3 regions of the Serratia fonticola genome follow, and region 1 is predicted to be linked to each of the others. Evidence: predicted binding sites of a transcription regulator. Region 1 holds the regulator's gene; each other region holds the start of a gene.

Region 1 (2,207 bases):
ACATGCTAAACATCCGCTCGCCGCCTTGCAAGGAAAGCTGCGCGACGATCAGCTACGGCCCTATCCCTCGTTGCTGTTGGAAGATACTTCGCGCAATTTACCCAAGCGGGTGACCTGGTCGCTGGACAACCAGCGGCGGCTGACCGTGCCGGACTGGGTTTCGGCGGTAGATTGTTTGCGTGCCGGGCTGTGTGTGGGCATGGTGCCTGCACATCGCGTATTGCCGTTGGTGCAAAGTGGCGAACTGGTGGTGTTGACACTGCATGAGCCTTTCCCGCCCAGCGCTTGCTGCCTGACCTGGCAGCAAAACGCCCAGTCTCCGGCCATGGCCTGGCTGCTGGACTATCTGGGCGATAGCGAAACGCTCAATCAGGAATGGCTCAGTGAAGAGGACCCGGGGGGGAATCGGGCGCAGCATGCGGCGCCCCTACGGAGAAATATGGGGTTAAGGCACAGTATTTAGCGGCGGTAATCGACAAAAGGACCATCGGCGACTGAGCGGCGCTCGATGAGTTTTGGATGCACTTCAATCACCTGCGATTCTTCACGCTTGCTGATGATGCGATCCAACAGCATGGTAAAGGCCATTTCGCCCAGTCGCTCTTTCGGCTGGTGAATGGTGGTCAGCGCCGGGGTGAAGTAGCGGGCATTACGCACGTTGTCGTAGCCAATAACCGAGATATCCTGCGGTACACGCAACCCCAGCTCATCGGCGGCACAGATCGCCCCCATGGCCATAATATCGCCGCCACAGAAAACGGCGGTTGGACGATGCTTTTGCGACAGGATCTGATGCATGGCTTTGTAGCCAGATTCAGGCTCGAAATCCCCCTGCACGATCCATTCTTCGCGCACTTCGATGTTGGCTTCCTTCATGGCTTTCAGAAAGCCCTGGTGGCGACCTCCACCGGTATTACGCGCCAGTTGACCAGGAATTGCACCGATGTCCCGGTGGCCACGTTCGATCAGGTAGCGGCCTGCCAGGTAACCGCCCTCGAAGGCATTGTCGATAATGGTATCGGTGAAGTCTCCGCGTGCGGTACCCCAATCCATCACTACCATGGGAATATTACGGTAATCTTCCAGCATGCCCAGTAGCTGATCTGGATATTCTGAGCACATCACCAGCAGGCCATCGACGCGCTTTTGCGCCAGCATCGCTAGATAGGCTTGCTGTTTATCCAGATTATTGTGCGAGTTACACAAGATCAGGGTATAGCCTTTGCTGTAGCAGCTGTTTTCTACCGCTTCGATCACTTCGGCAAAATAGGGGGCCTCGCTCGAGGTGGCGAGCAAACCGATCGATTTGGTGTGATTGACCTTGAGGCTGCGGGCGACGGCGCTGGGTGAATAGTGCAGCTCTTTGATGGCGGCCCAAACGGCCGTTTTGGTATCTTCGGCGACGAAACGCGTTTTATTGATAACGTGCGATACGGTAGTGGTAGAAACGCCAGCGCGTTTGGCCACATCTTTAATCGTTGCCATGTAAAAAATGACTCCTAAACCCACATGTTACAGCATGTAAGTATGATGTTAATCGTTTGCCTACGTAGATCCTTTCCCAGATAAGCGAAAACTGAGTTTTTAGTGCTGAAGTCGTAAATCGCTTGAACAGGGAGGGGCAGTTTATCGGTACGCAGTTGTGAACTGCGGATTTTGTCGCATATTGAAGAAAAGTGGAAGAGCTAATCGGTAATTATCAGCGGGGAAAGCATAACAAGATTTTAATCACGAACTGTGGGAAAATGATTTGACGTATAAACTGTGTGGCTTATGCTCTTGAAAAGCCAATCTGAGAGGGAGTTGTATATGGATACCGATTTGAAGATGTCATTACTCACCACCGTGGGTGCCTTGGCAATGATTATTGCTTTCAGTTTTATTGCCGCATTGAACTGATCCGCAGCAGAAAAACAAAGGCGCAGCTTGATGCCGCGCCTTATTATTAGCTAGTCACCCGCCGTTAAGCCAGGTTTTCTGCCACGAACGCCCAGTTCACCAACGCCCAGAAGTTTTCCAGGTACTTTGGCCGCGCATTGCGGTAGTCGATGTAGTAAGCATGCTCCCACACGTCAACGGTCAATAACGGAACGTCTGCGCCGGTCAGCGGGGTTGCCGCATTTGAGGTGCTGACGATCGCCAGACTACCGTCCGCTTTTTTCACCAGCCAAGTCCAGCCCGCGCCGAAGTTTTTCACGGCGGCATCG
Region 2 (2,207 bases), 110 kb from region 1:
CTGATACCACGAAAAATCAGAAGTTATAACCGGCAACCAGGTAGTAACCCCAGCCGGTAGACTTGATTGGACCCTGCGGCGTACCGATGTCCACCCCATCATTCCATTGACCACCGTTATGGAAGTAACGTGCCACGAAGGAGTAATGCCAGTGATCGTAGTTCAGCGCCAAAATGTGGCTGGAGGCGATAGAGTTGCTGGTACGTGCCTGACGGCCATCCACCACGAAGTTGTCGCTGCCCAGATCGGAATCAAAGTCAAAGTTGGTGAAACCGATATAGCTCAGGTTGCCGCCCCACATTTCGGTCAACGGCACGAAGTATTTCACCTTGAAGCGATAGCCGTCCCAGCTGTTCTCGTTGGATGCCTCATAGTTCTGCCATTGGTATTTGGCATAAATGTTCATCGACAGGCTCATCGGCAGACCGGTTTCGATATCGGTGCCCAGACCCATGTACCAGGTGCTTTGACGGGAGGCACTGTTACGCCCCATGTCGTAAATATAGTTGTTGGCAAAATACCACTCTTTGAACGGCCCAAAGCCCAGGTTGGTGCCGGTCAGTTTGTCGATGGAGAAGCGCGGTTCGATCTCCATAAACAGCGGTGAGCCTTTGTCCCAGATACCACGGTTTGGCGTATTACCGGTGCCGAAGAACTTTGGCACGTCCACGTAGCCATAGAAATCCAGCCAGTCTTTCTTGGCAAAGGCTTCATACTCCAGATACACGTCATTGTTCAGCTGCGGCCCGAAGCGGGTATGGTAGCTGCCTACTACGTTGACACTCTGATGCCACCAGTCTGAAAGATACTGGCTGTCTTTGCTTTCTGCCGCCATGGAAGCGGGGCTGAAAGACGCGGAGAGAAGCACACCTGCTGCGAGAGCTATTTTCTTCATTTTATTACCACATGCTGAGTGGGCCAATTCCCTGCCCGTTGGAATGATATGTGTCTGGCGACGCCTGCTGTAAACAAACGGTTACCTATTGCCGGTTGCCGTGCGCATTATAGAAAGCTCTCGCTGTAATAATCTGTGATCCAGTTAGGCATTTTACCATCGCGTAATCGATTGCGTTCTCATTTTATAAAATAAATTGCAGTGCAAAACATTTTTGATGTGATTTTCATCATGTCGATAAATTTTCAAGCGACGACTTTTGGTGTCTTTGTGTTCAACACCAAATTTTAACCTGGGGTTAAAAAGCGCGTAAAAAAGCCGACGCTTATGTCGGCTTAGTGGCAGGCGGGCGCAGTATATGGCCCCTTATTTCGCGAACCGGTTGGTTTTATCAGCGAGCTCCGGGTACGGCCTTGGCAATGTTCTCTTGCCGGAATACCACCTCATCACCGATGGCAATTTCCCATTGGCTGACCGGGATATCGACTTTCGGCGAGGCCACGACGACCGAGCCGTGGATCAGCTTATCGTCACGGCGCAGGATCATCACATCCAACTGGTATTCATGCGGCAGGTTAGCGGTGGTCAGGCGAACGATATCGCCGGTGCTGAAACTGTGGCCATTAAGCGCTGGCTGCTGAATAAATTGAATATCTTTTCTCATTTTCCCGTTCCTTCTGGCAGAACACTTACCTTGAGATTAGCTCGAAATTCATTATTCTGCCGCCTGTGCTGGTAAAAAATAAGCCTCAGTCGGCGCGGGTGGCCCGCCAGCAAATCAGCGATCCTAGCGTTACCATTATCACCCCCTGCCAGAAGTTAAGGGTCAGCGCGGTGCTGAGTACCACGGCGGCAAACACCGATGACAACACCGGGGTAAAGTAAGATACGGTCGCCAGCAGCGTCATATTGCCATGCAGGATCCCAACGTTCCAAGCGGCATAGCCAGCCCCCATCGCCGTCCCCACGCACAGCAACGCCACCACAACCGGCAGGCTAAAGTGCATACCGCTTTCATTGCTGAAAGGATAAATTAACCACAGCGCCAGCGCGGTGAGCGAGATAAACAGCACCACCGCGTTTTTGCCCTGGGCGATCCTCTTGGTCACGTTGCAATAGATGGCCCAAATCACCGCACCACTGAATGCCAGCCCGTAACTCAACGGATTGCTGCGCACGTTGGCCAGCATTTGCGCTGGTGACCAACCGCCGCTGCCGCTCATGATCCAGCCAATCCCGAACAGGGAAAGCAACAAACCAGGCACCACCCACCATTTGGCCTTTTGCCCATTGAACAGGATGGCCATCAACA
Region 3 (2,207 bases), 1.7 Mb from region 1:
TAGCGCGGCCCAACGCGGCATCGGCTTCTTTACCGGTCAGGTTCTTATCGACCAGGTCCAGCAGGAACAGGTGGTTGTAGGTGCCGCCAGAAACCACTTTGTAACCGCGATCCAGGAACACTTTCACCATCGCTTTGGCGTTATCGGCCACTTGCTGCTGGTAAACCTTGAACTCAGGCTCCATCGCTTCTTTCAACGCTACCGCTTTACCCGCGATCACGTGCATCAGCGGGCCGCCCTGGCCACCTGGGAAGACGGCAGAGTTCAGCTTCTTGTACAGATCTTCATCACCACCTTTGGCCAGGATCAGGCCGCCACGCGGACCTGCCAGCGTTTTGTGAGTGGTGGTGGTCACGACGTGAGCATGAGGAACCGGGTTCGGGTAAACGCCAGCGGCAATCAGGCCAGCCACGTGTGCCATATCCACGAACAGGTAAGCACCGATGCTGTCAGCGATTTCACGCATTTTTGCCCAATCAACCACACCGGAGAAGGCCGAGAAGCCGCCGATGATCATTTTTGGTTTGTGGGTCTGCGCCTGTTTGGCCAGATCGTTATAGTCAATCTGCCCGGATTCATCGATGCCGTAAGGCACCACGTTATACAGCTTACCGGACAGGTTCACCGGTGAACCGTGCGTCAGGTGGCCGCCGTGTGCCAGATTCATCCCCAGGATGGTGTCACCCGGCTGCAGCAGTGCGGTATAAACGGCAAAGTTAGCCTGAGAACCAGAGTGCGGCTGCACGTTGGCATAGTCGGCACCGAACAGCTCTTTGGCGCGATCGATCGCCAGTTGCTCAACGATATCAACGTATTCGCAACCGCCGTAGTAACGCTTGCCCGGATAGCCTTCTGCGTATTTGTTGGTCAGTTGGGAACCCTGGGCCTGCATCACACGCGGGCTGGTGTAGTTCTCAGACGCAATCAGCTCAATGTGCTCTTCCTGACGCACCACTTCCTGCTCCATTGCATGCCACAGTTCGGCATCATAATCAGCAATGTTCATTTCACGCTTTAACATCCGGCATCTCCTGACTGAAATCAGCTAGCTTAATTTACCCCTATGGGTGCTGGGCCACAGTGTAAACCGTTTCGGCCTATCGAAGATAGGTCTTGACAGAGGTTTTTACGCAAACGATTGGCATCAGGTGGCGTAAGGCTTTGAACCCTTAAAGGACGCATTTTGGCAACGGAGTTTTACTCATCAACAAAATGCGCTTTTTTCAAGTTCTGTGAAGGCGATCGACGGTTAACAACCCCGCAACAACAACAGGGATATTTACAAGCATGAGAAAATTTCATAAGATGCATATAAAATGCATCTATTAGATAATCATAAAAACATCCCCAAGGAGCCTCACCATGCTGGATAGTCAAACCATCGCCACCGTTAAATCGACCATCCCCCTGTTAGCCGAAACCGGCCCCAAACTGACCGCCCACTTCTACGATCGCATGTTTGCTCATAACCCTGAATTGAAAGATATTTTCAATATGAGCAACCAGCGTAACGGCGATCAGCGCCAGGCGTTGTTCGATGCTATCTGCGCTTACGCCAGCAATCTGGAAAACCTGGCCGCCCTGCTGCCTGCGGTAGAACGCATTGCCCAGAAGCACGCCAGCTTCAATATCCAGCCCGATCAGTATCAGATTGTCGGCCACCACCTGTTAGCCACGTTGGACGAAATGCTCAGCCCTGGTCAGGAAGTGCTTGATGCCTGGGGAAAAGCCTACGGGGTGCTGGCCAACGTGTTTATTCAGCGTGAAGGCCAGATTTATCAGGAAACGGAAAAGAGTGACGGCGGCTGGCGTGATTTGCGAGCCTTCCGCATCGTGAAAAAACAGCCGCAGAGCGAGGTCATATCCAGCTTTATACTGGCACCGGTAGACGGCGGCCGCGTGGCCGATTACCAGCCGGGTCAGTATCTGGCGGTTTATATTAACGATGGTAGCCTGCAACATCAGGAGATCCGCCAGTATTCACTCACCACCGCATCGAACGGGGAATATTACCGTATCGCGGTCAAACGTGAGGAACAGGGCGCCGTTTCCAACTTCCTGCATCAACAGGCCAAAGAAGGCGATATCATTCATCTCGCGGCACCACACGGCGATTTCTTCCTGCAGGTAGAACCTACTATGCCGGTGGCATTAATCTCGGCAGGTGTTGGCCAAACGCCAATGCTGGGGATGCTTAACACCCTGCA

Evidence for each region. Region 1 encodes PurR, which represses purine synthesis genes. Its sites were predicted from a motif close to CANGCAAACGTTTGCNTG; they were not measured.
Region 2: the regulator PurR is predicted to act here: its motif matches at 1,056-1,073, upstream of WN53_RS19635 (nucleoside-specific channel-forming protein Tsx).
Region 3: the regulator PurR is predicted to act here: its motif matches at 1,128-1,145, upstream of glyA (serine hydroxymethyltransferase).

What each region holds. Positions count from the first base shown of each region.
Region 1 is NZ_CP011254.1:4,550,629-4,552,835, forward strand. It holds gene punR (DNA-binding transcriptional activator PunR) at 1-463, shown strand, start outside; gene purR (HTH-type transcriptional repressor PurR) at 460-1,485, opposite strand; gene cydH (cytochrome bd-I oxidase subunit CydH) at 1,810-1,899, shown strand; gene sodB (superoxide dismutase [Fe]) at 1,964-2,207, opposite strand, start outside.
Region 2 is NZ_CP011254.1:4,436,317-4,438,523, reverse strand. It holds gene WN53_RS19635 (nucleoside-specific channel-forming protein Tsx) at 17-895, opposite strand; gene WN53_RS19630 (hypothetical protein) at 1,287-1,559, opposite strand; gene yddG (aromatic amino acid DMT transporter YddG) at 1,645-2,207, opposite strand, start outside.
Region 3 is NZ_CP011254.1:214,823-217,029, forward strand. It holds gene glyA (serine hydroxymethyltransferase) at 1-1,021, opposite strand, end outside; gene hmpA (NO-inducible flavohemoprotein) at 1,363-2,207, shown strand, end outside.